2 linked regions of the Ensifer sp. PDNC004 genome follow. The protein of the gene in region 1 interacts with the protein of each later gene in a pairwise test. Links are inferred from orthologs where the notes say so. Each region holds a gene or a part of one and is shown in the gene's direction. Other genes may lie near its edges.

Region 1 (14,406 bases):
TAGGCATATTGCCGCTCGGTGTTTTCCTTCGATGCCAGCGTGTCGGCCCAGCCGAGATAGTTCCAGTAGTCGACGTGATAGGCGAGCGCCACCACATCGCCTTCGTCGACCAGCGACTTCAGCGCCGCATCCGCCGGCGGACAGGACGAGCAGCCCTGGCTGGTGAACAGTTCGACAACGCCCTTGACCGCCTGTTTCTCCTGCGCCACGACGGGTGTAGTGGCGGCTGCGAGCAGCCCGAGAGCCAGCGCAACAGGACGAATGAAAGAACGGTCTGCGGATGTCATGGCGTCACTTCGTTACCGGCCGTCGGCCTACTCCTTGTGGGGGAGTTCACTACATACGACGCCCCTGCATCAACGGGAAGTCACGTTGGAGTGAGGTGGCAAGTGAGTGCGATCCAGCAGCCGGATCGCGGCAGTTGCACCTCAAAGAAAGAGCCGGGGCGCCTGTCGGCGTCCCGGCTCCAGAGCCTTGTCTGCGCTCGCGCGATTAAGCGGCGAGGTCGCGCAGAACCGTCTGCAGGATGCCGCCGTTGTTGACGTAGGTCACTTCATCGAGCGTATCGATACGGCAGACCAGCGGCACGTCCTTCACGCTGCCGTCGCCATAGGTGACCTTGGCAACGCGCTTTTCGCGCGGCTGTACGTTGGCGAGGTTTTCGATGGTGACGATCTCATCGCCCTTGAGGCCCAGCGATTCCCAGGTCGTGCCTTCCTCGAAGACGAAGGGAATGACGCCCATGCCGACGAGGTTCGAGCGGTGGATACGCTCGAAGGACTGCGCAATGACGGCCTTGACGCCGAGCAGGTTGGTGCCCTTGGCAGCCCAGTCGCGCGACGAGCCGTTGCCGTATTCGACGCCGGCGAAGATGACGAGCGGAACGCCCTCTTCCTTGTACTGCATGGCGGCGTCGTAGATCGACATCTCTTCCTTCGACGGATAGTGGATGGTGTAGCCACCTTCCTTGCCGTTCGGGCCGAGCATGTGGTTGCGGATGCGGATGTTGGCAAACGTGCCGCGCATCATCACCTCATGGTTGCCACGACGCGTACCGTACTGGTTGAAGTCGGCAACGCCGACGCCATGACCGATGAGGTAGGCACCAGCCGGCGAGGCAGCCTTGATCGAACCGGCCGGCGAAATGTGGTCGGTGGTGATCTTGTCGCCGAAGAGACCAAGCACGCGGGCGCCCTTGATGTCGGAGATGCCCGAACCGGACTTGCCCATGCCGACGAAGTAGGGCGGGTTCTGGACGTAGGTCGAACCATCGTCCCAGGCGTAGGTCTGGCCCGGAGGAACCTGAACGGCCTGCCAGTTTTCGTCGCCCTTGAACACGTCGGCGTACTTGGTCGCGTAGAGTTCGCGGGTGACGTACTTGAAGATGAACTCCTGGATTTCCTTGGAGGTCGGCCAGATGTCCTTGAGGAAGACCGGCTTGCCGTCCTTGTCTTCGCCGAGCGGCTCGCTGGTCAGGTCCTTCTGGACGGAACCTGCAAGCGCGTAGGCGACGACGAGCGGCGGCGAGGCGAGGTAGTTCGCCTGGACGTCCGGCGAGATACGGCCTTCGAAGTTACGGTTGCCCGAGAGAACGCCGGCGGCGATCAGGCCCTTGTCGTTGATCGTCTTCGAGATCGGCGCCGGCAGCGGGCCGGAGTTGCCGATGCAGGTCGTGCAGCCGAAGCCGACGAGGTTGAAGCCGAGCGCGTCGAGGTCCTTCTGCAGGCCAGACTTGGCGAGGTATTCGCCGACGACCTGCGATCCCGGTGCGAGCGAGGTTTTGACCCACGGCTTGGACTTCAGGCCCTTGGCGACCGCGTTGCGGGCGAGAAGGCCGGCAGCGATCAGGACCGACGGGTTGGAGGTGTTGGTGCACGACGTGATCGCAGCGATGGCAACGTCGCCATGGCCGAGATCGAAATCGGTGCCTTCGACGGCGTAGCGGTTCGAAAGCTGGCCCGGCTTCTTGTAGTCGCCTTCAAGTGCGGTGGCGAAGCCCGAGGCGATGTTTTCGAGCGGGATGCGGCCTTCCGGACGCTTAGGACCAGCCATGGCCGGAACGACGTCGCCGAGGTCGAGTTCGAGCGTGTCGGTGAAGACGAGCTCGGAACCGTCACCGTCGCGCCACATGCCCTGCGCCTTGGAATAGGCTTCGACGAGAGCGATGCGGCTCTCTTCGCGGCCGGACATGGTGAGGTAGTTGATGGTTTCGCTGTCGACCGGGAAGAAGCCGCAGGTCGCGCCGTATTCCGGGCCCATGTTGCCGATGGTGGCGCGGTCGGCGAGCGTCATGTTGTCGAGGCCCGGGCCGAAGAATTCGACGAACTTCGAGACAACGCCCTTCTTGCGCAGCATCTGGACGACCATGAGCACGAGGTCGGTCGCGGTAACGCCTTCCTTGAGCTTGCCGGTCAGCTTGAAGCCGATGACCTCGGGCAGAAGCATGGAGACCGGCTGGCCGAGCATCGCGGCTTCCGCCTCGATACCGCCGACGCCCCAGCCGAGAACGCCGAGACCGTTGATCATGGTGGTGTGGCTGTCGGTGCCGACGCAGGTATCCGGGTAGGCGGTGATCTCGCCATCTTCTTCACGGGTCCAGACGGTCTGGCCCAGATACTCCAGATTGACCTGGTGACAGATGCCGGTGCCCGGAGGCACGACGCGGAAGTTCTTGAATGCCTGCTGGCCCCACTTCAGGAAGCGGTAGCGCTCGCCGTTGCGCTCGTATTCGAGTTCGACGTTGCGGGCAAAGGCGTTCGGCGTGCCGAATTCGTCGACGATGACCGAGTGGTCGATGACGAGGTCGACGGGAACGAGCGGGTTGATCTTCTCCGGGTCGCCGCCGAGCGAGACCATGGCGTCGCGCATCGCGGCGAGGTCGACGACGGCCGGAACGCCGGTGAAGTCCTGCATCAGCACGCGGGCCGGACGGTAGGCGATCTCGTTTTCAGCCGTGCCCTTGTCGTTGAGCCAGGCGGCAATGTTCTCGATGTCCTTCTTGGTGACGGAGCGGCCATCTTCGTTGCGCAGCAGGTTCTCGAGCAGAACCTTCATCGAGTAGGGAAGCTTGGATACGCCGGCGAGACCGTTCGCCTCAGCCTTGGGCAGGCTGTAATAGACGTAGTCCACACCGTTGACGGTGAGCGTGGAGCGACAATTGAAGCTATCTAGGGACTTGGACACTGGATAATACCCCGTTCCGTCTGATCGCCAAAAACTGACGTACGAACGCCCGAGCGCCTGTGAAGCGCGAATTGGGATGCGGGTGCGGCCATTTCCGCTGTCCGTACGTGGAAAATCATTCCATGTTCGGCGCTAGGATGAAATTCACGCCGACCGCTGGCGTGTTGGCCGCCTTATAGATAATTTCTCCAAAACGTGCCAGAGCAACGAAGGTCGAAAGGGGACTTTTTTTGCCCTGCGACAAAGAGAGTGAAGGGAAGCTGATAGTTCATGCGCCTCATGGCTGAAGGGTTGAGCGCGAAGCGCGGTGAGGATCTGATTTTTAACGATATTTCCTTTGTTCTCGGCGCCTTCGAAGCCCTTGTCGTGACAGGCCCGAACGGGTCGGGAAAGTCGACTTTGCTGCGGGTTCTGGCGGGGTTGTTGAGGCCCGAAAGCGGGCATCTGAAACTTGAGAATGCCCCCCCGGAAATAGCCCATCCATCCGAGATCAGCCACTATCTCGGACACCGCAACGCGATGAAGCGCGAACTGACCGTCGCGGAAAATCTCTCCTTCTGGCGGGACTTCATGGGTGATTCACCAGGAGGGAAGGGCGCGACGCTCACCGAGGCCGTCGAAGCGGTCGGCTTGCCGGATATCGCTCATCTGCCCTTCGGCTATCTCTCGGCCGGACAGCAGCGGCGCATGGCGATGGCGAAGCTGCTCATTGCCTATCGGCCGATCTGGATCCTCGACGAGCCGACAGCAGCCCTTGACGCCGGCGCCGACCGGCTGTTTGCCGACCTGGTGAAGGCGCATCTTGGCAAGGGCGGCATCGTCATTGCGGCGACCCACCAGCCGCTCGGGCTCGACCGCACGAAGGAACTGCACATGACGGGGTTCGAGCATCTGGCGGGAGACCACTGGCATGATGCATAGGGACGCGATGCCTGGACGCCCATTGCCGGAAAACGCGCCCGTGCCCAGCCGGACACTGCCGCTATGATCGCGCTCTTCTTCCGCGATCTCAAGCTGTCGATCCGCGCCGGCGGCGGGGCGATGATCGGCGTGCTCTTTTTCATGACGGTGGTGGCGGTCATTCCCTTCGGCGTCGGTCCGGACCTGAACCTGCTTTCGCGCATCGGACCCGCCATTCTCTGGATTGGGGCGCTGCTCGCCTCGCTGCTCGGACTCGACCGGCTGTTCCAGGCCGAGCGCGACGACGGCTCGCTCGACCTGATGCTGATGCAGGAAACGCCGCTGCTTGCCACCGTCTTCGTCAAATGCGCGGCCCATTGGGCGGCGACCGGCCTGCCGCTGGTGATCGCCTCGCCGTTGCTCGGGCTCTTCATGAACATGAGCGAGATCGCCATCGGCGCCACCATGCTGACGCTTCTGATCGGCACGCCGGCGATCACCTTCATCGGTGCAGTGGGTGCTGCCGTTGCCGTGTCGCTGCCGCGTGGGGGGCTGCTGGTATCGATCCTGGTGCTGCCGCTGGCGATCCCGGTGCTGATCTTCGGTGTCAGCGCCGTCTATGCGGCGATCGAGGATCCGGCCCCGTTCCTGCCGCCATTGATGATCCTTGCGGCGATCACCCTGTTCTTCGCCGTCATCGGCCCGGTCGCCGCCGCTGCCGCCCTTCGGCACGCGTCCGATTGACGCAATCGCGCCAGAACGGGCGAAAGTGTTTGCGGCGTTCCCATGGATTTGGCGCTAAACTGTTCAGATCGAACACATTTATGGTCCGCGCTCCAACTCGATCGTGATCGGGCGATTGACGCGGATCAATTGCAGCCGGGCGCCTTAAGCGTTAAAGAGCCAACATGAGCGAAAACAGCCTGGCCATCCGCAAATTCAGCGATCTCGCCAACCCGACGCGGTTCCTGGCGCTGGCCGACCGTCTGCTGCCCTGGCTCGCCGGGCTGACGGCGCTGTTCTTCGTTGCCGGCCTCTGGCTTTCCTTCACGACGGAAGGCGACTACCAGCAGGGCGAGACGGTGCGCATCATGTATGTGCACGTGCCGGCCGCCTGGCTGTCGATGATGTGTTATTCGGTGATGGCGCTCGCCGCCCTCGGTACGCTCGTCTGGCGCCATCCGCTTGCCGACGTCTCCTCGCGCGCAGCAGCGCCGATCGGTGCCTGTTTCACCTTCCTGGCGCTCGTCACCGGCTCGCTCTGGGGCAAGCCGATGTGGGGCACCTGGTGGGTCTGGGACGCGCGGCTGACCTCGGTCTTCGTGCTGTTTCTCATGTATCTCGGGTTGATGGCGCTCAACCGCGCGATCGACGATCCCGCCCGGTCCTCCAAGGTTTCGGCCATTCTGGTCCTGGTCGGCTTCGTCAACATCCCGATCATCAAGTTCTCGGTCGAATGGTGGAACACGCTGCACCAGCCGGCGAGCGTCATGCGGCTCGACGGGCCGACGATCGATCCGGAGTTCCTGCGACCGCTGATCGTGATGGCGATCGCATTTACGCTGCTGTTCTTCACGCTGCACATCGCCGCCATGCGCAACGAGATCCTGCGCCGGCGCGTGATCGCGCTGAGGCGGCTTGCCGCGCGTGCGGCCGGCCGGGGAGCCCGCACGAAATGATGAGCCACGCCGCCTACGTCTTTACGAGCTACGGGATTGCGACGCTGACGGTGCTCGGGCTGATCGCCTGGGTCGTCCTCGACGGTCGCGCCCGCCGTCGCGAACTGGCTGAACTCGAGGCTTCCGGCATTCGCCGACGCTCGGCCGGTCAGGGCCCGGGAGAAACGCCATGAGAAACATCCCCGCTCCGCGCGGAGAGGAGCGCAAGCCCGGGCCGATGCGCTTCGTGCTGGCGGCGTTGCCGCTGATCATCTTCGCCGGGCTTGCAGCGATCTTCTGGAGCCAGCTCAACTCCGGCAAGGACGTGAGCGAAATCCCCTCGGCGCTGATCGGCACCAAGGCCCCGAAGCTCGACATGCCGGTGCTCGAAGGCGCGACCCGTGACGGCCAGCCGATGCCGGCTTTGACCGATCAGGCGATCAAGGGCAAGCTGACGCTCGTCAACGTCTGGGCCTCCTGGTGTGTGCCGTGCCGGCAGGAGCACCCCTTTATCCTGGAACTGTCGAAGGATCCGCGGCTGACCGTCGTCGGCATCAACTACAAGGACCAGAACGAAAACGCGCTCAGGTTCCTCGGTGAGCTCGGCAATCCCTTCTCAGCCATCGGCGTCGATCCGCGCGGCAAGGCGGCGATCGACTGGGGCGTCTACGGTATTCCGGAGTCCTATCTCGTCGGCGCTGACGGCACGATCCTCTACAAGCGCGTCGGCCCGTTCGACGAAAACAGCGTGAAAACCGGTCTGCTGCCGGCGATCGAGAAGGCGACTGCGGGTTCGTAACCGCTCCCGGCATTGGCTCTTGATTCGGACGGTGAGGGTATTGTTCCTCATCCGCCTGCCGGCATCTTCTCCCCGCTTGTAAGCAAAAGGTCGGGGCGCGGAATGAGAGGCAAATCATCCGCGCGGATGTGGGCCGCAACGCCGCCGGGCGAACTCGGCTAGATCCCTGCCTGCCAATCCCGGACCGCATCCAACGGCCAGACGAGCATCAGCACGTTGAGCGTGAGGTTGTCTCGGATCAGCCAGCCGGTGAAGAGCTCGAAGACGATGGCGACCGTCACGGTCAGCCAGACCGGCATGCGGGCGGCAAACAGGAAGCCGGCCGCCATGGCCAGCGTATCCATCGTCGAATTCAGGATGCTGTCGCCGAAATAGTCGAGCGAGATCGTTGCCGAGCGGTAGCGGTTGATCACCATCGGCGTGTTTTCGGCGATCTCCCAGGCGGATTCGATCACGGTCCCAAGGAAGAGTTTTGCCGTCAGCGGCCTGCCGCGCAGGAGCAGATGGCCGAGGCCGTAGAACAGGAAGCCGTGGATGATGTGCGACGGCGTGTACCAGTCGGCGATGTGCTGAGAGTTGCCGCTGGATTTGGCGACCGGCTCGAACAGTTTGACGTAGCCGCATTCGCAGATCCAGAGACGACCCATCAGATGCTGGGTGATGATCTGGATGACGAGAACAGCAAGACAGGCGGCGAGCCAGAGGAGTGCGTGCCGATTGCGGCTGTCATTCTCCTCGAGCATCGTGCTCACTCGGCGTTCTCCTGGTCAAGCGAGTGCTTCATGATCAGCGGCATCTGGGCGAGCGTGAACAGAATGGTGATCGGCATCGTGCCCCAGACCTTGAAGGCGACCCAGAAATCGGTCGAGAACGAGCGCCAGACCACTTCGTTGAGCACAGCCAGGAACAGGAAGAACACGCCCCAGCGCAGCGTCAGCTTGCGCCAGCCGGCCTCGTCGAGCTTGAAGGCGGAGTGGAAGACGTAGCCGAGCAGCGACTTGCCGAACAGCAGGCCGCCGAGCAGGATCGCGCCGAACAGCGTGTTGACGATCGTCGGCTTCATCTTGATGAAGGTGTCGTTCTGCAGCCAGAGCGTCAGCGCGCCGAAGACGAAGACGACGATGCCCGAAATCAGCGGCATCATCGGCAGGGTGCGGGTCAGCACCCAGGAGACGGCAAGCGCGATCGCGGTCGCGGCCATGAAGAGGCCGGTGGCGATGAAGATCGGACCGCCGAGCTCGGCAAGCGCCGGAAAATGCCCGGCCAGCCATTCGCCGCGCGAGTTGGCAAAGAAGAAGACCATCAGCGGCCCAAGCTCCAGCACCATCTTGAGCAAGGGGCTGACTTCCTTCTGCGGCTTGGAAGCCTCGATCGACGACATCTGGGGGTCCTGTTTCTGCATGTACCTGCTGCTCATAACACCAGCTTTGCGGCAAAACCATATCAAGGCAACGGGCCGGCGCAACTACGCGCGGGCCCGATCGCCCCGTCAGGCGGCAACGCCGGCGATCGCCTCGGCAAAATCCTTGGCTTCGAAGGGTTCGAGATCGTCGATGCCTTCGCCGACACCGATGAAATAGACCGGCAGCTTGTGCTTGGCAGAGATGGCCACGAGGATGCCGCCGCGCGCCGTGCCGTCCAGCTTGGTCATGATCAGTCCACTGACGCCGGCGACGTTGCGGAAGATCTCGACCTGCTGCAGCGCGTTCTGGCCGGTGGTGGCGTCGAGCGTCTGCAGCACGGTGTGCGGCGCATCCGGATCGAGCTTGCCGAGCACGCGCACGATCTTTTCGAGTTCGGCCATCAGCTCCGCCTTGTTCTGCAGGCGGCCGGCCGTGTCGATGATCAGCACGTCGGACTTCTTCTCGCGCGCCTGCTGGAAGGCTTCATAGGCGAGGCCAGCGGCGTCGGCGCCGAGTTTGGAGGAAACGATTTCGGAGTTGGTGCGCTCGGCCCAGATCTTCAGCTGCTCGATCGCGGCGGCCCGGAAGGTGTCGCCGGCGGCGAGCATGACCTTCAGGCCCGCGCCGGAAAGCTTGGCGGCGAGCTTGCCGATCGTCGTGGTCTTGCCGGTGCCGTTGACGCCGACCACAAGGATGACGTGCGGCTTGTGGCTGAGATCGAGTTCCAGCGGCTTGGCGACGGGCGAAAGCACCTTGGTGATCTCGCCGGCCATGATGCGCGAAACGTCCTCGCCCGAGACATCCTTGCCGTAGCGTTCCGAGGCGAGCGTGTCGGTGATGCGCATCGCGGTTTCGACGCCGAGGTCGGCCTGGATCAGCAGGTCTTCGAGGTCCTGCAACGTCGCTTCGTCGAGCTTGCGCTTGGTGAACAGGCTGGCGATCTGGCCGGTCAGTTGCGACGAGGTGCGCGCAAGGCCGCGGCGCAGGCGCTGGTACCAGCTGAGCTTTTCCTTCGGCGCGGCGACGGGTTCTTCCTTGGGCTTGCGCTCGCTGGCCGAGAAGCCTTTGGGGAGAGCGGAGGCGGCAGTGGGCTCGGCCTCGGTTGTCTCGGTCGATGGGGTTTCGGCCGCTCCTGCCGTGTCGGTCTCCGCGGTCTCGACGCTCTCGCGGAGCGCTGCGGCTGCGGCTTCATCCCCCTCTGCCCTGTCGGGCATCTCCTCGACAGGGGGGGAGATTGCGCTGGGCTCGCTCTCGAGCTCGGAAGCGAGCGTTTCGGTCGTTGCTTCCACTTCGACATCGTTGGCGTCGGCTGGCAACGTGTCCGCGGTGTTTTCGATGGTCTCCGCGTGAGCGGCTGCGAGCGTGTCTTCCTCGGTTGCCGGGCTTTCGCTGGCAACTGGTTCCGCAGTCTCGGTAGCTGCTACCGCTTCTTCTGCCGCAGCCTCGGCCTCCGTCGGCTCTCCCTTCTTGTGGGGGAGATGTCCCGAAGAAACAGAGCGGGGTATCTCGGTCTCGGTCTCGGCTGGTGTTACCTCAGCCTCGACCGGGGCGGCATCGTCACGCGCCAGTTCCTCGGCATCATCCGAAGCCGGGCCGCCGGCGGTCTCGATCTCGGCTTCCAGCACAGGATCGCTGTCGGAGAGTGGCAAGGTCTCGATCTCGACGGGCGGTTCGAAAGCAGCTTCCGAGCTCTCTTCGACCTCTGCCTGAACGACGGGGGCGGCCGCTTCGGGACTTTCCGTGGACGGCGGAGACGGCTGTTCCGCTTCGGGCGCAGAGACGATGGTCTCCTCCGGCACACCTTCCGGCGGCTTCGTTTCCTCCACCGCGCCCTTGCCGAAGGTGAAGATCCTCTTGATGAAACCCATTGCCATTCAGGAATTCCGCATAAATCAGGCCGCAGCCATTTGTTTTACCTGCATCGTCAGATGCTTGCCATTGTGGCCGGTGATTGAGACCGGGACAAGCGCACGGGGCGTCAGGCCAACCGCGTCGACGAGCGTGAAGTTTTGTGTGTGGGCAAGCCCGTTGTTCTCGACCAGGATCGTCTGCTCGCTGCCGACCATGCCGTCGAGGTGGTGGGCGTAGAGCATCGCGCCGACGGCGCGAAGCCTAGCGGCACGATCCTTGACGAGGCCCCGGTCGAGCTGCGGCATGCGTGCCGCCGGCGTGCCTGGACGCGGGCTGTAGGGGAAGACGTGCAGATGCGCGATCCCGCAGTCCCCGGCCAGCCTCGCGGCATTTTCGAACATCTCCTCGGTTTCGGTCGGGAAGCCGGCGATCATGTCGGCGCCGAGGCTGATCTCCGGGCGCAGGCGGCGGACCTGATCGGAAAAGGCGCGGGCGTCGGCGCTCGAATGGCGACGCTTCATGCGCTTCAGGATCAAATCGTCGCCATGCTGCAGCGACAGGTGCAGGTGCGGCATGAAGCGTGCTTCGTCGGCGATCAGGTCGAAGAGGTGCTTGTCGGCCTCGATACCGTCGATCGAGGAAAGGCGCAGGCGGCGAATTTCCGGTACCTGCTTCAGGAGCGTCTTGGCGAGCATCCCGAGCGTCGGCGTGCCCGGTAGGTCGGCGCCGTAGCTCGTCGCGTCGACGCCGGTCAGCACAATCTCGCAATAACCCGTTTCGACCAGTCTGCGCGCCTGGTCGACCACAGCACCCATCGGCACGGAGCGGGAATTGCCGCGACCATAGGGGATGATGCAGAAGGTGCAGCGGTGGTCGCAGCCGTTCTGCACCTGGATGAAGGCACGCACATGGCCGTCGATGTGCTTGACCATCTGTGGTGCTGTGGCGCGCACGCTCATGATGTCGTTGACCCGCAGCTTCTCTTCCGCCGAGACGCCGAAATCCGGCAGCGAACGATAGGAGGCGCTCTTCAGCTTCTCCTCGTTGCCGAGCACGGCATCGACCTCGGCCATTTCGGCAAAGGTTTCCTTCTCGGTCTGCGCGGCGCAGCCGGTGACGATGATGCGGGCATGCGGGTTGTCGCGACGGGCGCGGCGGATCGCCTGGCGCGCCTGGCGCACCGCCTCGCCGGTGACGGCGCAGGTGTTGACGAGGATGGCGTTGTTCAGCCCCGCCTTCTCGGCTTCCGCCCGCATCACTTCGGATTCGTAGGTATTGAGACGGCAACCGAAGGTTATGACCTCGACGCCACTCAAAGCGCCCGGGCTCCGCCGGCTTCGGCCGCGTCGCGCTGCCAGGTGCCGGTCGTCGGGTTCAGCGTGCCGGACCATTCCCATTCGGCCGGTCCCGTCATGACGACATGATCGTCGTGTTCACGCCATTCGATGGTCAGCTTTGCCGGGGCAGGGGCGGAGGCGACGTCGATCGTCACCTTGCGGCCGGTGCGGCCGGTGCGCGCGGCGCTGACCGCAGCCGCGCAAGCCGCCGAACCGCAGGCAAGCGTCAACCCGGCGCCGCGTTCCCAGGTGCGGGTGCGCAGCGACGAGGGCGAAAGCACCTGCGCCAGCGTGATGTTGGCGCGCTCGGGAAACATCGGATGGTTTTCGAGCAGCGGGCCGAAACGATCGAGATCGAAGGACATCGGGTCCTTGTCGACCCAGAAGACGGCGTGCGGATTGCCCATCGACATGGCCGAGGGCGAATGCAGGACGGGATTGTCGATGGGGCCGATCTGCAGTTCGATGCGGCTCGTATCGGCAAATTCCTCGGCAAGCGGGATCTTGTCCCAGGCAAAGACCGGCTTGCCCATGTCGACCGAGATCGTGCCGTCTTCATGCTCCGTTGCATTCAGGATGCCGGCGATCGTCTGGAAGGTGAAGGCCTTCTTGCCGGTCTCGGCGGCCAGCGCCTGGACGACGCAGCGTGTGCCGTTGCCGCAGGCCTGGGCCATGGAGCCGTCGCAATTGACGATATCGATCCAGGCGTCGGTGCCCTGAGCCTTGGGGTCGTGGATCGCCATGATCTGGTCGAAGGCTGTTGCCGGATCGGCATTGAGCGCGATCGCGGCCGCCGGCGTCACCCGATCCTTCCGACCGCGCATGTCAACGACGAGGATCTTGTTTCCAAGCCCGTTCATCCTGGCAAATTGCACGTTGTCGGTCATGTCGCGATTGTCCAAACGGGCCCACTCCGGGCGGGCCATCCTTCATTCGGCCTGTATATGGCTGAAAAGCCCAGAAAATACCAGTGCCGCCTTTATTCGGCTCCCTCGCCGCCGGTCGGTACATCGAAGATTTCGCCGGGGCGAAGCGGCCGGAAGCGGCTGCGGGCGATGCCGGCCGCATCGAGCGCCCGCTCCAGCGCCTGTCGCGGCTCCTCGACGCCTTCGTCGGTCAGTCGAAACGTACCCCAATGGTGGCCGGCGACATGGGCGGCGGCGCAATCGACCATGCCGCGCACGGCTTCCTCCGGGTTCTGGTGCTGGTCCTGCATGAACCAGCGCGGCTCGTAGGCCCCGAAGGGTAGGTTGGCGAGCCGGAAGGCGCCGTGTTTTTCGCGGGCTGCCCGATAGTTGATGCCGTCGTGAAAGCCCGTATCGCCGACGTGGTAGATCTTGCCGGCCGGAGTCTCCAGCACGAAGGCGGCCCAGAGCGCCATGCGCCGGTCGCGCGAGCCGCGCGCCGACCAGTGGTGGCAGGGCTCGGCATGGATGATGATGTCATCGCTGTACTCCAGCCGGTCGCCCCAGTCGACCACGTCGATTTCGGCCTCGGGAACGGCGCGGCGGATGATCGTGTCGTTGCCGAGGGGGGTGATGATGCGGGGAGCATGTTCCTCGTGAAGGGCTGCCAGCGTCTCGACGTCGAGGTGATCGTAGTGATTGTGGGTGACGAGCACGATGTCGATCGGCGGCAGGTCGTCGAGGTCGATGCCAGGCGCATTGTGGCGCTGTGGGCCGGCGAAGGTGAGGGGGCTGGCGCGGCGCGACCAGACGGGGTCGGTGAGGATGTTGAACCCACGCACCTGGATGAGCAGCGTCGCATGGCCGACCATCGTCACGCGCATGCGCTCGCCTTCGACGCTTGCCTCGGGTTTCACCTGCGCAAACGGGCTCGGATTGTTTGCCGGCCAGCGGACCTTGCCGCCGCCGAACTGCCAGCGCAGCAGGTCGGCGGCGCCTTTGGGCGGCTTGCCGTCGGGGTTGAAGAAGCGGGTGCCGTCGAAATGATCCGAGGCGGGACCTTGGTAGTATGGATTGCGTGTCTTCATCCGGGCGGTTCGCCTTGGTTGAAAGGTCAAGGTTTAATAAATTCTTGAAGACAGCAACTGGATTGCTATCGTGTTTCCATGCTCGTTCGATTCGACCCGCAAGAACGTCTCTACAAGACCCTGAAGCTGGTCCGCTCCATCCATCTCAATATGCAGCGCTCGGCAGAACATATGCTCGATGGTGCCGGCATATCAGTGGCGGAGCGGGCGGTTCTCGAACTTTTTTACGAAACGCCGCTGACGGTGCCGGAGGCGGCGCGTCGCCTGTCGATGAAGCGGCAGTTCGTGCTCAGGATCGTCAATGGGCTGACAGACAAGGCGTTGCTGGAAAGACGGCCGAATCCGGAGCATCGCCGCGCCTATTTTTGCGCGCCGACCGCCGCCGGGCGCGACCTGTTCGAGGAGATCCATCGCCGCGAGGTGGAGTTGCTGCATGCCCTGCTCGGCGATATCAACCAGACCGAAGTGGTGGCCGCGCTTCGGGTGATGACGCGGGTGTCGACCGCCTTCGAACAGCTGGCCGGCGAACTGGACGAGGCCGATGAGGACGAGGCGCTCTGAGGCGAAAGTGCCTCATTTGCCTGCCGTCCTTGACTTTTGCCGCGCTTTCCTGTTTATCCGCGCCAATTCCTTCGCAAGCTCAAGTCTTCGAAGCCACCGACCGGGTCCCGTAAAGGTATAAAGAGAACCCGGAGGTCAACACCCGACAGCGCGTGGCGCCCTCGGGTGGTTTTTGGCTTTGCGCCTTGTTTTCCGCGCGAAGGAACCCACGTTTCCGGCGAGTTGATCGCCACCGGAAACCAGAAGGAAGTGAGAATGTTCGAGAGCCTCCAGGACCGCCTTGGTTCCATATTGAATGGACTGACCGGCCGCGGCGCATTGTCGGAAGCCGATGTTTCCGCTGCGCTCCGCGAGGTTCGCCGTGCGTTGCTCGAAGCCGACGTCGCGCTCGACGTCGTGCGCTCCTTCACCGAAAAGGTTCGTGAAAAGGCCGTCGGTGCCGAGATCCTGAAGTCGATCAAGCCCGGCCAGATGGTCGTCAAGATCGTCCATGACCAGCTCGTTGAGATGCTTGGCTCCGAGGGCGTCACCATCGACCTCAATGCGCCGGCGCCCGTCGTCATCATGATGGTCGGTCTGCAGGGCTCGGGTAAGACGACGACCACCGGCAAGATCGCCAGCCGGATGAAGACCAGGGACAAGAAGAAGGTCCTGATGGCTTCGCTCGACACGCGTCGTCCGGCAGCCCAGGAGCAGCTTCGCCAGCTCGGCGTACAGACCG
Region 2 (14,311 bases), on another replicon or contig:
TATCGCTGCGGGCTTTTTCTACGTGCTCGTGGGCGTGTTCGGCGTTACGCTTGCGGCGGTGTTCATGGCGTTTCCGGCAACCTTCATCACCACGCTTGCGGGCCTTGCCCTGCTCGGCACGATCGGGGGTAGCCTTGCGGCAGCGACAGCCGACCCGGCCTCCCGCGAAGCGGCGCTCATCACGTTCCTGGCCTCCGCCGCGAACATCAAGTTGCTCGGCATCGGCGGGGCCTTCTGGGGTCTGGTGATCGGCCTTGTCGCCTACATCGTTCTGAACGGCCGCCTGCCGCAGCGCCGCGGGAACAAGCTGTCCTTGAGGCAGGGCGCAACGAAGTGACGGCACGACCGGACCCAGCCGCATTTTGGCGACCGCATCCGTGATGTGTGGCCCTATGGTGGGTCTGGGTCCATCTCGCCGCCCCGCCCTTCCAGGAAGATCGGCAAAGTCCACCACAATAAAACCAAACGTTTCGGCGGATGGCGGCGAGACAGGCCGCCATTCGCCTTCCACAGGCGAAGTCACAAAGTGACCATCGCATTGGCGAGACCAAGCCTCACCACCCTTGACGTCAAGGTCACGGCAGAACTCTCGGCGAACCGCCTATGCCGTCCTCGCCGACACCGATGCAAACGGCAGGTTGTTGCCGCTGGACAAGAGAAACGTAACGCTATAACACAACGAACGTTACGTTATTACATTATAGGAGATTTCATGTCCCGCTCCGGTTTGCCCGCGCTTTTTGCCACGACCATTCTTGCGACCCTCGCTTTTCCGTTGACCTCCCATGCCGAGGAAGAACAGCAGCGCGCGACCTGGCGTTTGTTCATTGCCGACCACACCAAGCCCGTGGTTCGCGCCATCGATCTGGAAACGGACAAGGAAATCGGCCGTTTCGACCTTGAGGGCTACGCCGCCCTTTCGTTGAGCGATACCGGGCGCACGGTCTTTGCTGTCCAGGGCGAACAGAACCTGATCCATGCCATCGACACCGGCATCGCCATTTCCGATCACGGCGAGCACCGAGACATCGAAGTCAAGGAGCCAAGGCTTCTCGAGACGACGATCCGCGGACAAAAGCCGGGCCACGTGGTTGCCCATGGTGACGATCTCGCCATCTTCTACGACCGCGGCGGCAAGTTCGATCTGCTTGGCGAAAGCGCGCTTCTGGACGGCAAGGCGGAACTCAAGGCTTACGACACGACCGCCGCACACCATGGCGTCGCGGTCTCGACCGGCAACCATCTTCTCGTTTCGGTCCCGAACCTCGAAGCCCCGGTCAAGGAAGGCGAGCTTCCTCCTCGCCTGGGTCTGCGCGTCCTCGACAAGGAAGGCAAGCAGGTCGGCGATGTCGCAACCTGCACGGGGCTCCACGGGGAAGCAACGTCCGCACGTCTGGTCGCCTTCGGTTGCGCAGAGGGTGTCCTGGTCGCGCGTCCGGGCGGGCTCGACGGCCCCAAGCTCGAGATGCTCGCCTATGGCGACAAGCTGCCGGAAGGCAAGGTCTCGACCCTGCTCGGCGGCACCTCAATGCAGTTCTTCCTTGGGAACTACGGAGAGGACAAGGTGGTGCTGATCGACGCCGACGCGAAGGAACCCTACCGCCTCGTCGAACTGCCGCTGCGGCGGGTCGACTTCATCCTCGATCCGGCAAAGTCACGCAACGCCTACATCCTGACGGAGGACGGCAAGCTTCACCTGCTCGACGTCGTGGATGGCGTGATCACCAGATCGGAGACCGTCACGGAACCTTACAGCAAAGACGGTCACTGGCGCGACGCAAGGCCCCGCCTGGCCGTCGCCGGCAACCACCTCGCCATCACCGATCCGCGCCAAAGCCTGGTGCGCCTGATCGACACGGATACCCTGAAGGAAACCCGCACGATCGCAGTCGAAGGACAACCCTTCGCGATCGTCGCAGCCGGCGGATCGGGTGCAACCCACTAGGAAACACAGGCAATAAAGTCTGGGCGCCGGCCGAAGGGCCGGTGCTCATCAGCAGGTGAGCCGACTGAATGCCCCCGATCGCTCGGCCTTTGCTCTCGAAGGGCCGGCACACTCTCTAACTGCCCGACCGAAAAGCGCCGGCCGGCCGCCCAGAAAGTGCTCGTCCGGCACAAGACAGACTTCGAACAAATGTCGATTTCTTAGAGACGCCAGCCGATCAAGGGCAACTGTTCGGCGTGGTCGATCGCCACACCCGACCGCAGTGCCGCCGAACAGCAATCTCCCCACCCGCTCTCCCAGCAGCTTAACAAGCGAGACCAATGCTCGGCGAGCATTCACGGGTGCCTGGCGCCCCCCCTCTCGCCCGCCAGCTTCAGCGCGCCAACCACAGGTGGCTCACGCACGAGAAACACGATGAGGCCGTATCGCTCCCGGATAAGGCGGCTCACATGGCTGAAGAACCGGGCCTGGCTTTCCAATAGGCCGCCTCCGGCAAAAACCGGGCCGGGTGCGCCGCGTCGGTGAAGCCTGCCGACCAGATCTGCAAGACTGGACGCCCCGTCCTCCAGAACGCGCCCGGCGATCCTGGAGCCACGTGCTGCAACCTCGAAGATCGCAGGTACGTGACATGCCAGGGAAGCCGCAGACGGCGCCTCCGCCAGCCGCTCGTTCGCGTGCAGAAGTCTTGGGATCGCCAGGCTCTCCATCAGCGCCTGCGAAAGCTGGCGATCCGGCATTCCAATATCCTCGGCGGCGAGCGCCTCCTGAAGGGCGCGCCGAACCAAACCGGCCCCGCCGCCGTCATCGCCAATGAGCCATCCCCAGCCACCGGCCGATATCAGCGTGCCGGCGCGGTCTCTCGCGACAGCAATGGACCCCGTTCCGGCAATGAGCGAAATGCCTCGCCCATGACCTGCAGCCGCAAGCAGCTCTGCGTCGTTCACGACACGGATGTTCCACCCCGTCACATCACGAAGCGCGGTCTCGCAACGGCGGAGTGCCTGTTCGTCGTTGCAGCCGTTCGCCCCCATGACAACCCTCGACGGCGTAACCCCGTCGAAGGTCGCCTCCACGAGGCGCTTCAGGCGAAGGCAATCCTCGTCGGAATAGCTGGCGTGCCTCCAGGCAACCGTCGGAACCTGATGATCGGCCCGAAGAACTCCGTCGTGAGCGATCATCCAGCGCGTCTTGGTGCCGCCGACATCGATGCCGAGAGCGACTTCGGGCGCCCGCATCAGATCTGTTGCCCGAGGCTTGCACCATCGGCGACGGCAACGACCCCCCCGATAATCACCGACTTCACGTTGAGATCACGGTCGAGCACCACGAAGTCCGCCAACTTGCCCGCCTCGATGCTTCCGATGTCGCCGGCAGCGCCAACCAGTTCCGCCGGCGTCAGCGAAGCCATCCGAATGACCGAAGGCAGGTCGCGTCCGACGGCATGCGCCATCGTTCGAACCATCCGGTCCATCCCGTGCATGGAACTTGCAAGGCTTCCATCGGCGCCTCTGACCGAATTGCCGTCGCTGAACACCCAGGTGCCGTCATCTTCCGAGCCGAACCTGTACTTGCCGGGAGGCGCATCCATGGCGCGGTTTGCGTCCGTAACCAGGCAGGTCCTTTGCGGGCCGATCATCTCGAAGGCGAAACGCAAGAGATCGTCGGAGAGATGGATGCCATCAGCGATCACCTCGGTGCTCATCTCGTCGTTCATGAGAACGTATTGTTCCATGCCCGCCTGCATCGGCGTGCCAAAGCGCTGCCGCAACGACGACACGGAGCTCATTGCGCACCAAAAATGATCGACATGCCGCATGCCGCGCGCGAACGCCGCCTCCAACTCGCCCCATGCCGCATTCGAGTGGCCGCAGGTGATGAAGCAGCCTTGCTGACGCGCGAACTCGAAAAACTCGAGCGCGCCTGGCAGCTCGGATGCGCATGTCGCGATCCGGACGATCTCCTTGGTCAGGAAGTATTCGTACTCTTCCCGAACGGGATCCCGGCGGCCTTCCTTAGAATGGACCCCAACCTTGTCCTCGGCGAAATAGGGACCGTAGAAGTGCACGCCGGCGATCCGGGCACCATCCGAGGGCAACCAATTCGAATGCACGTTTTCGCACGCTTTGATCATCGCATCGAGTTGCTCGAACGATCCGGTGGTCGTTGTCGGGAACACCGAGGTGGTGCCATGTCGCGCATGGGCGCGATTGACCGCCCTTACCGCTTCAGCCGTGCCATCCATGTAGTCTGCGCCCGCGGCCCCATGGATGTGGATATCGACAAAACCAGGGCAAATAAAGTGATCGGACATGTCGAGTACGGTCGCGGTCTCGCCAATTCCCCCGTCGGCCGCAACGCTCGCAATGCGGTCACCGCGACATTCGACCACTGCGTTTTCCAGAATCCTGTTCGGGAGGACGACATTTCCTTTGATAGCCAAAACGCTCATCACATAATCCTTGTTGAGATCTTGTGATTCCTGTATATGCACGAATACGCACAATCGTGCAATCTGGATGGAGTAGGAAATTGGAATCGACCCCGGACGAGCGCCGTAAATTCATTCTTGCTGAACTGCAGTCAAAGGGCCGACTTTCCACCGCCGACCTGGCAGAGCGCTTCTCGCTGTCGGAGGACACGGCACGGCGCGATTTTCGGGAACTCGCAGCCGCCGGCCTGATCAAGCGCGTTCACGGCGCTGCCCTCCCGGTGACGCCCGGTGAACAACCATTCCAGGGGCGATACAAGATTGCCAGGGACGTAAAGACGAAGCTTGCACGCGTCGCCGTCGAGATCGTTCTGCCCGATCAGATCATCATGATCGATGGCGGAACCACCAATCTCGAGCTTGCCAAGCATCTGCCACTGGACTTGAGGGCAACAGTCATCACCAACAGCCCAACCATTGCGACGGCGACAGCCGAACACCGAAACCTTGAAGTCATCCTTCTCGGCGGGGTCTTCGACAAGCGGAGCCAGATGACCTTGGGCGCGCGTGTCCTCGAGCAAATCCACGCCCTGAGCGCGGATATCTGCTTTATCGGCGTTCATGGTCTCCATGAGGAGTACGGCCTAACCACCGCCGGCTATGACGAAGCGGCGGTCAAAGCCGCGATGCTGCAGGTGTCTGCCGAGGTGGTCGCGATCGCGACACCTGACAAGATCGGAACCGTCGGCGCCTACAAATTTGCCCCGCTCTCGGCGGTCGATGTTCTGGTGACCGACCGCAGTGTCCGCGACAACCCGACGCTGGAGAAAGTCAGCGCCAAGGTCTTAACGGATTAGTTTGCGCGGCCCTTTCCCATCCTTTTGCCCGATCCGTCATTTTAAGGCTGCCTTAAGGTAGCGGCTTGATCGCTCCGCACTCGAATGAAGACGAGGACGCAAGAACGATGCGGAAAGTAAGTCTGCTGGCACTGGTTTGGGTTTTGATTGCGGCGATCCTGCCGGCCCGGGCGCTCGAAGCGCCCCTGCCGATGGATCAGGCCTTCGTGCCCGCAATCGCCTGGCAGGACGACGGCCGGCTGGCGATCACATGGACGATCGCCGACGGTTACTATCTCTACAGGGACTTCCTGGCAGCAGAAGATGAGAGCAAGCAACCGATCGCCCTGCAGACCGAACCGGGCACGGTCAAGGACGACCCGGGCTTTGGCACGACCGAGGTCTACTACCAGAAGGTTTCCGCCTGGATCGCCAATGCGCCTCAGACCGTCCGCCTCGCCTATCAGGGCTGCCAGGATGGCGGGCTGTGCTATCCGCCGACAACGCGCACAATCGATACCGCCGCGATGACCATCAGCAAGCCGGTGGGTGGCTTTGCCTTTGCACCTGCCAAGGACGCACGCCCCGTGGAAGCGCCGGATACAGGGTTTTCCATCGAAGCTGACGGCGGCGAGACGGCGGTCGACCGACTGATGACCGGGGGCGGGCTTGCGCTGCTTCTTGCCGGCTTCCTCGGCTTCGGACTGCTGCTCGCCTCCACGCCCTGCGTCTTCCCGATGTATCCGATCGTCGCGGCCATGCTCACGCGCGAGGGAGAGGGGCTGACGGCAGGACGCGGTTTCGTGCTCGCATCCGCCTATGTGCTGGCTCTGGCATCCGCCTTCGGTCTCCTTGGCATCGCGGCCGCATGGTCGGGGCAGAACCTGCAGATCATGCTGCAATCACCCGTCGCAATCGGCGTGGTCGCCGCACTGTTCGTGCTCCTGGCGCTCTCCAGCTTCGGGCTCTTCGAGGTCAAGCTGCCGGCAGCGATCGGCAACCGCCTAAGCGGCGGCCGGCAGAAGGGCGGCTCGGTCGGTGCTGCCGCCCTGCTCGGTCTTTCCTCCGCCCTCCTCATCGGCCCTTGCGTAACCGCGCCGCTTGCCGGCGCTCTCCTCTACATTGCCCGGACCGGTGACATTGCGGTCGGCGCACTCGCCCTTTTCGCGCTTGGACTTGGCAAGGGCATTCCGCTGATCATCATGGCGACGATCGGCGGCAAGACGCTGCCGCGCGCCGGCGCGTGGATGGAACGTGTCCGGCACGTCTTCGGCTTTGCCTTTCTGGGAACGGCGATCTGGCTTGCGACGCCACTGGTGCCGGAGCGCTTCCTCCTCCTGCCCTGGGCCGTGCTGGCCCTTGCTTTCGGCATCTACGCGGGCGCTTTCGACGGGCTGCGCCCGACGCGCGGCTATGGCGTGCTGGCGCGCTTGACCGCTGTCGTCTCGCTCATTTGGGGCAGTCTCCTGCTGGTGGGCTTCGGCCTTGGAGCCAGCGATCCGCTTACCCCCCTCGGTCCGCTCAAGGGGACAGCGAGCGGTGGGCAGACAGCCACCATCCAGAAGTCGGACTTTACCAAGGTCGGCTCGGCCGGTGCACTCTCCAGCCTTCTCGACACCGCAGCAGCCGACAGGCAACCGACCCTCGTTTATGTCACCGCGGACTGGTGCGTCACCTGCCGCACGATCGAACGATCCGTGCTGACGGCGCCTGATGTCGTTGCCGGCCTCAGCGGGGTCCGGCTGGCAAGCCTCGACGTCACCACCCTCGATGCGGAGAACGGCGCGCTGATGCGCTCACTTGCCGTCGTCGGCCCGCCGACCATGATCTTCTTCGACCCCAGCAAGGACGAGGCGCCCGGTACGCGCCTCGTCGGCGAAATCACGTCCGCCTCGCTTGCGGAGGCGGCACGGATCGCCAAGAGTGGTGCGCAATGAACGCCGTCGCGATAGGCCCCTTCGCCTTCTCTGCCGATCGCTTTTCGGTGATCGTCGGCCTGGTCGTGTTCATGCTGATCGGCGCTCTCCTTGCTGCGCGCGTCGACAACCGGCTTGGCAGCTTTACGACAGCGGCCACACTTTTGGGCGTTGTCGGCGCGCGGGCGGGGCATGTGCTCGCCCATGCCGAGAGCTTCCTGAAAGAGCCGTTGCGCGTTCTCGCCATCTGGCAGGGCGGTTTTTCCCCGACAGGCGGCCTCCTCGGCGTTCTCCTCGCCGTGGTGATCCTCTGGCGAAGAGCACCAAAAGCCGCACCCTGGGCGATCTTGCCCCTCGCTGCCGGCCTCTTCGTCTGGGTCGTCGTTACAACCCTCACCGATAGCCGCACGGCACCCCGTGCCCCGGAAACGTCCTATGCCGTGCTCGCACGGGAGGAAGCCCTTGCCATCGCCGAGCGCAAGGGCCGGCCTGCGGTTCTCAATCTCTGGGCAAGCTGGTGTCCGCCCTGCCGGCGGGAAATGCCGATGATGGCTGGGATGGCCGAAGGCAATCCCGAGGTCGACTTCCTCTTCGCGAACCAGGGCGAAAGCCGCGCTGCGATAGAATCCTATCTGCGCCAAACCGGCGTCGACCTGGAAACCATCCTTCTCGATCCTTTCTCGGACCTATCCCGGCACTACGGCGCGATCGGCCTTCCCGCCACACTTTTCATCAATCCGGACGGTACGCTCGCCGCGACCCACCTCGGCGAAATCTCGCGCGAGGCAATCGCCGAGCGGCTCGCCGCCTTTTCATCTGAGCACAGGAAGCAGACAGAATGATTGCTTCAGCCTTTCCGACTTCCCCCGTTTGCCTGCGCGGCATGGTCCTTGCCATCGCCACACGCGTCGTCGCTTTCGGCGTCACCCCATTCGCACAAGGAGAAATCTAATGCTCACCCGCAGAACCGTTCTGACCGCCACGGCCGCGACCGCTGCCGCCGTGCTTGTCGGAAGCCGACCATCCTTCGCCCAGGAATTGAGCAAGGAGGAAGTGTTTTTCGACAAGGACGCGCCTGTCCTCGGCAATCCGAAGGGCGATGTCACGATCGTCGAATTCTTCGACTATCAGTGCCCCTACTGCAAGAAAGTGCATCCGACGGTCGAAAAGGTGGTCAAGGCCGACGGAAACGTGCGGCTCGTGCTGAAGGACTGGCCGATCTTGGGCGAGGCCTCTGTCTTTGCCGCGCAAGCGGTGCTTGGAGCCGCCCAAATCGGCAAGTACCAGCCGGCGATGGAAGCACTGATGAAGACCAAGGCGAGGCTGTCGCAGGACGACATCGAGAAGGCGCTGATCGGCGCAGGTCTTTCGATGAAAGAGCTGACCGCAGCCGTGAACACGCATAATGCCAAGATTTCCGGACTGCTCGACCGCAACTACAGCCAGGCACTCGCCTTCAATTTCGCTGGCACGCCATCCTTCGTCATCGGCTCGGCGATCATTCCCGGCGTTCTGGATGAAAAAGGACTGAAGGACGCCATCGCCAAAGCGCGGGGCTGAAGCGCGAACGTGGCGCGCTTACCGGACGCGGCTACAAAATGCGGCCAGAGGCCGTTTGCGCGCGAGATGACCGATTGAAAGGGTCGCGCGCCGAGAGGTTCGGCCGGGGTAGTTCGCCGACCGCTCCACATGGACCAGGAATGCCACCTCATAGGCCGCCTTGCCGCGGCCTATCTGTGTGGAAGACATCCTTAAGCGGAGAATTTCACCGTTACGCCGCGCTGCCGAAAGTATGCCTGCATCAGCTTCCGTCCGGAACGGTTGTTTTGCACGAGCCTGGTCGGATCGAAGACGGCCTCTTTCAAACCAGCCCGCGTCAATGCTGCCTTGAGCGTCGCGATATGAAGATCGATGTCGGCATTGTCTGCCTGCAGCGATGCGTAAATGCGATCTGTTGCCTCTGCTACGGTCGGTTCGCTCACTCTACACTCCTGTTGCTGTCTGCCGGCGTTCGGCACGCCTCTCGGCTTGGCCCTATTTGCTGGCGCCGCCAACGTCAATCGCGAGACGGCAAAATGTGCTTCCGGAAGAGCGCAACAAGGCCGTGGAGCAGGTTATCGAAGGTGCCGGTTTGACGCCTCGACGAAGGCGTCGAAAACGCGAGCGCCCGGATGGCTGTCCGCATCCAGCATTTCAGGGTGCCATTGCAGCCCCATGGCAAAGGTCTGCGAGGCGACCTCGATCGCTTCGACCACTCCATCGGGGGCTCGGGCAGTCACGGTCACGGCATCGGAGACCTCGACGATCGCTTCGCGATGAAACGTGTTCACGGCGAATGTTTCGACGGCGAGGATGTCGGCCATTCTGGTGCCGGCGACGATGCTGACGTCATGCGAGAAATTGGCCTGGTCGTGATTGAGCGCGCCGGGCCACGACGAATGGACATCGGAAACCATCCGGCAACCGTTGAGGCAGCCGAGCATCTGCATGCCGTTGCAGATGCCCAGCACCGGCTTGTCGCGCGCAAGGAAGCTTTCCATCAATGCCATGTCGACGGCCAGTCGATCCGAGGGCGGATATTGGGATTGGTCTCCTTCGACATACCAGCTTTTCGGGAAGTTGATGCGGCCGCCGACGCTTAGGAACCCATCAAACTCCTCGACGACCTGGTCGACGATGTCAGGGATATAGGGAATGCCGAAGGCAAAGGCGCCGGCGCGGCGAAGAGCGGAGAAGTAGTTTCTCGATACGTCATAGCGTCCGCCACCCGCACTGGTGTTTTCATCCATGATCACGGCGATCTTCGGCATGCGTTTCATTGGCTCATCCTAGATTTCAAAGATTCCACGCTCGGATGTCGAGCAACCTAGCCCATCTTTGCCGCAAGGCGGAACAAGGCTTCGCTCAACACATTCCATCGGTTAGGCCAAAGCCATCCGAACCCGATGGTTTCTGCCGATCTCGATCAGCTCGGACCGCACGGGGGCAGTAAAGACATCCGGCGCGGTGCTGCCATCGGAAACGAAGCTGCGGCCGGAAAGGTGCGGCACGGCGACGTCGCTCGCCTGCCCCGCCGCCGGCTTCAACGCCGCATCCGGATCGGGAATGGCGGCAATCAGCCGGCGCGTGTAGGGATGAGTGGGTGCTTCGAAAATCTCGCGCCAGCCGCCCTCTTCCACGACTTCGCCGAAATACATCACCAACACCCGGTCGCTCATATGCTCCACCACGCTCAGATCGTGGCTGATCATCAGATAGGACAGGCCGAGCTTTTCCTGAAGGTCGAGCAGGAGATTGATGATCTGCGCACGGATCGACACATCGAGGGCAGAGACCGGTTCATCGAGCACGACGATTTCAGGCTCGAGGATCAGCGCGCGGGCAATGCCGATGCGCTGACGCTGGCCGCCGGAGAACTCGTGCGGATAGCGCCCGGCCTGTTCGGGCGTCAGGCCGACATTCTTCAGCATCGCCTCGATGCGGCCCTCGATTTCCGAGGCGGCGGTAACACCGTGCAGGCGCAGCGGTGCAGCGAGCGAAGTGCGCACGGACTGGCGCGGGTTGAGCGAGGCATAGGGGTCCTGGAACACCATCTGCACCGCCTTCGCCCGGTCCATCCGGTGCGGCGCGCCGGGCCCCGCCAGCGGCTGACCACGATAGCGGATCACGCCCTCGGTCGGTTCCTGCAGGCCGAGGATGGAGAGCGCCGTCGTCGACTTGCCGCAACCGGACTCGCCGACGATCGACAGGCATTCGCCCTTGGCGAGCTCGAAGCTGATGCCGTTGACGGCGTGGAGCGTACGTCGTCCTTTGCCGAGCAGGCCGCCGCCGGAAATCGGGAAACGGACGTGGAGATCGTCCACCTCTAACAGCGGAGCGGTCATGGCTGGCTCCCCTCCAGTTCACGGGGCGTGATGAAGCGGCTTTCCGTCAGCTTCGAGCGGTCGGCGATGATGCTGTCGATATCGACGAGCCGCTGCCGCCCATGCTCGCTGCGGCTGCCAAGGCGCGGCAGAGCGCCGAGCAGGCCGCGGGTGTATTCGTGCTTCGGGCTTTCAAAGAGCGCCCGCGTCTCGTTCTCCTCGACGAGGCAACCCGAATACATCACCCCGACGCGCTGGCAGATGCTGGCGATGACGCCGAGGTCGTGGCTGATGAAGAGAACGGCCGTGCCGCGTGCCGCACAGAGTTCCTTGATCAGCCGCAGCACCTCGGCCTGCACGGTCACGTCGAGGGCCGTCGTCGGCTCGTCGGCGATCAACAGGTCCGGACTGCAGGCAAGCGCCATCGCGATCATCACCCGCTGGCGCAGTCCGCCGGACATCTGGTGCGGGTAGTTCCTGGCACGCCGATCAGGATTGGGCACGCGCACGTTCCCGAGCGCCTCGACGGCGAGCTTTTCGGCTTCCGCCCAGCTTTTTCCCTGATGCAGCACGAACATCTCGGCGATCTGTCGTCCGACCGTCGAAAGCGGGTTCAGCGCCGTCATCGGCTCCTGAAAGATCATGGCGATACGGTTGCCGCGCAGCCGCCGCATCTCACGCTTCGGCAGCGCCAAAAGGTTCTGTCCCTTGAACAGTATCTCGCCGCCGGTGACGGCGAGCGGCCGTTTCAAAAGGCCCATGACGGCAAGCGATGTGACCGATTTTCCGGAACCGGATTCGCCGACGAGGCCATAGGCTTCGCCGGGCATGATCTGGAAGGAGACGCCCTTGAGCAGTGGATGGTGGCTGGAACGGCCGAGCGAAACGCCAAGCTGGAGGTCCTTGATGTCGAGAAGCGGCGCGGTCATGGCTTGCGCGTCCTCATATGCGGATCGAGGCTGTCGCGCAGTCCGTCGCCGAGAAGGTTGAAGCCGAGCACCGAAAGAAAGATGGCAAGGCCGGGAAAGAGCGCCGCCCAGGGGGCGAGCTGGATGAGTTGGCGGGCATCGGTCAACATCGAGCCCCAGCTCGGGAACGGCGGCTGGATGCCGAGCCCGAGGAACGAGAGTGCAGCTTCTGACAGCACCGCCGAGCCCATGCCGAGCGTCGCCATGACGAGGATCGGCCCCATCATGTTCGGCAGGATTTGCGTGAACATGATGCGCAGGTCGCCATAGCCCAGCGTCTGGGCCGCCTGCACGTAGCCCTGCGATTTCAGCGACAGCGTCGAAGACCGGGCGATGCGGCAGGTCCAGCTCCAGTTGGTGAGGCCGAGCGCGATCAAAAGCGACGGCAGCCCGGGGCCGAGCACCGCCATCACGGCAAGCGCGAAGATCAGCGAGGGGATCGCGAGCATGACGTTGGTCAGGCCGTTGACCAGGTCGTCCCACCAGCCGCCCCAATAGCCTGCGGTCATACCGAGCGTGACGCCGATGATCGAGTTGATCACCTGCGACACGATGCCGACGGTCAGCGAGATCTGCGCGCCGTAGAGAATGCGGGTATAGACATCGCGTCCCTGCGCGTCCGTGCCGAACCAGAAGGTGGCGTCCGGTGGCAGTTCGGAATTCATCAGGTCCGCATCGAGCACCGGGTCGAAGGGTGCGATCCAATGGGCAAGGAGACCGGCGAAGATAACCAGCGCCGTCAGCGTCGCACCGAGCCAGAAGTTGAAGCCGAGGCGCATGGGCGTCACTCCTGCTTGATGCGCGGATCGATCGCGGCATAGACCAGATCGACGGCGGTATTGATGATCAGGAACCACAGCACGATGACGAGGATCGTGCCCTGCACCACGGGAATGTCGCGGATCGCCACACTGTCGACCAGGAGCGAACCGATGCCGGGCCAGGCGAACAGCTTTTCGATGACGACCGCCTGGCCGATCAGCGAGCCGAACTGCAGGCCGACCGTGGTGACGATCAGCACCAGCGCATTGCGGGCCACATGCCAGCGCACGACCTTCGCCTCGCTCATGCCTTTGGAATGGGCGGTGCGGATGAAATCGGCGTTCAACACGTCGAGCACGCCGGCCCGCGTGGTACGCGCAAGCAGCGCCAGCGGTGTAACGCCGAGGGTCACGGCCGGCAGGATGAGGTTTTGCAAAGAGCCGTCGCCATAGCCGAAACTGGGCAGCCAGTTCAGTTGCAGCGCGAAGAGGTACATCATCAAAAGGCCGAGCCAGAATTGCGGCATGGAGAGGCCCGAAACCGCGCCGATCATCGTCACGGTATCGAGAATCGAACCGGGCCGGAGTGCGGCAAGAAAGCCGAGCGGCACGCCGACGACGATGGCAAAGACCATGGCGGCAACGGCCAGCTGAAGCGAGGCGCCCATGCGGTCACCGATGAGGTCGATGACCGGCTGGCGCGTGCGGAAACTGGTGCCGAGATCGAACTGGGCGAGATCCGTGACATAGGTCACGAAGCGCTCCATCAGCGGCTTGTTCAGACCGAACTCCTCGTTGAGGCGAGCGATCATTTGCGGATCGGCGGCGCGCTTGCCGTCAGCAAAGAGGCTGGCCGCGAAGGTACCGGGGACGACGGAGAAGATAACGAAGATCAGCAGCGCCACCACGACGATCGTCGGGACGACCTGCAGAATGCGGCGCAGGGTAAAACGAAGCATGAGCGGTTCCATTTTGGCCACCCGACTGGGTGGGACAACTGATGTGTGGGGCGGCCGAAGCCGCCCCGAACCTCTCAAGGGCTATTTGCGTGCGTCCGGAGCCGTGTCGTCGATCCAGATCTCGTCATAGGGCTGAACCGCCAGTTCCGTCGCGTTCGGGACAAGGCCGTGGATCCAGGGCTGGTAGGCCATGACGGCCTTGTTGTAGTTGAAGAACCAGACCGGCGCATCGTCCTGCACGATGTTGTTGGCCTGGCGAAGCAGATCGCCCTGCTTGGCCGGGTCGCGTTCCTGCTGGGCCGCCTCATAGAGCTTGTCGAAATCCGGGCTCGAATAGCTCGCGTAGTTGCAGGCCGACTGCGCCGTCTTGGAATAGAAGCAACGCAGCGCATTGAGCGGGTCGGGACCGGACAGGTTCGACCAGATGAAGGCCTGAAAGTTGTTCGACGTCACGGCATCGCCAAGCGCCGAGCTTTCGACCGGTTTCGGCTTCACGGTGATGCCGACCTTCTTCAGCATCGGCAGGATGGCTTCGACGATCGGCACGCCCCAGCTTTCGTTCGGGCTCGCCGTCACTTCGAATTCGAAGCCATCGGCATAGCCTGCTTCTGCAAGGAGAGCCTTGGCCTTCTCAG

What was found.
Region 2: the proteins of JVX98_RS23140 (region 1) and dsbD interact in binary tests that used the Escherichia coli proteins (3 or more experiments, as listed by UniProt). The link is inferred for Ensifer sp. PDNC004 from one-to-one orthologs.

What each region holds. Positions count from the first base shown.
Region 1 is NZ_CP070353.1:3,070,868-3,085,273, forward strand. The notes cover bases 4,765-7,735. They hold JVX98_RS23140 (DsbE family thiol:disulfide interchange protein), read left to right. Parts: upstream 4,765-5,931; coding sequence 5,932-6,540; downstream 6,541-7,735. Other genes in these bases: ccmB (heme exporter protein CcmB), read left to right, coding at 4,765-4,827; JVX98_RS23130 (heme ABC transporter permease), read left to right, coding at 4,992-5,762; ccmD (heme exporter protein CcmD), read left to right, coding at 5,759-5,935; JVX98_RS23145 (DUF2585 domain-containing protein), read right to left, coding at 6,699-7,283; JVX98_RS23150 (septation protein A), read right to left, coding at 7,289-7,735. Also shown: JVX98_RS23110 (thioredoxin family protein), read right to left, coding at 1-287; aconitate hydratase AcnA, read right to left, coding at 493-3,183; heme ABC exporter ATP-binding protein CcmA, read left to right, coding at 3,454-4,104; more of ccmB, read left to right, coding at 4,168-4,764; more of JVX98_RS23150, read right to left, coding at 7,736-7,921; signal recognition particle-docking protein FtsY, read right to left, coding at 8,030-9,817; tRNA (N(6)-L-threonylcarbamoyladenosine(37)-C(2))-methylthiotransferase MtaB, read right to left, coding at 9,836-11,110; dapF (diaminopimelate epimerase), read right to left, coding at 11,107-12,018; JVX98_RS23170 (MBL fold metallo-hydrolase), read right to left, coding at 12,111-13,124; JVX98_RS23175 (MarR family winged helix-turn-helix transcriptional regulator), read left to right, coding at 13,203-13,685; ffh (signal recognition particle protein), read left to right, coding at 13,941-14,406. UniProt on the Escherichia coli protein: Involved in disulfide bond formation. Catalyzes a late, reductive step in the assembly of periplasmic c-type cytochromes, probably the reduction of disulfide bonds of the apocytochrome c to allow covalent linkage with the heme.
Region 2 is NZ_CP070354.1:418,189-432,499, reverse strand. What follows is about bases 4,866-7,741. They hold dsbD (protein-disulfide reductase DsbD), read left to right. Parts: upstream 4,866-5,337; coding sequence 5,338-7,146; downstream 7,147-7,741. Other genes in these bases: JVX98_RS30330 (TlpA disulfide reductase family protein), read left to right, coding at 7,143-7,741; JVX98_RS30340 (DeoR/GlpR family DNA-binding transcription regulator), read left to right, coding at 4,866-5,230. Outside these bases: JVX98_RS30360 (benzoate/H(+) symporter BenE family transporter), read left to right, coding at 1-337; zinc metallochaperone AztD, read left to right, coding at 713-1,945; JVX98_RS30350 (N-acetylglucosamine kinase), read right to left, coding at 2,281-3,180; JVX98_RS30345 (N-acetylglucosamine-6-phosphate deacetylase), read right to left, coding at 3,180-4,394; more of JVX98_RS30340, read left to right, coding at 4,475-4,865; more of JVX98_RS30330, read left to right, coding at 7,742-7,967; JVX98_RS30325 (DsbA family protein), read left to right, coding at 8,077-8,685; JVX98_RS30320 (hypothetical protein), read right to left, coding at 8,877-9,107; JVX98_RS30315 (gamma-glutamyl-gamma-aminobutyrate hydrolase family protein), read right to left, coding at 9,240-9,944; JVX98_RS30310 (ATP-binding cassette domain-containing protein), read right to left, coding at 10,047-11,009; JVX98_RS30305 (ABC transporter ATP-binding protein), read right to left, coding at 11,006-11,917; JVX98_RS30300 (ABC transporter permease), read right to left, coding at 11,914-12,735; JVX98_RS30295 (ABC transporter permease), read right to left, coding at 12,741-13,676; JVX98_RS30290 (ABC transporter substrate-binding protein), read right to left, coding at 13,758-14,311. UniProt on the Escherichia coli protein: Required to facilitate the formation of correct disulfide bonds in some periplasmic proteins and for the assembly of the periplasmic c-type cytochromes.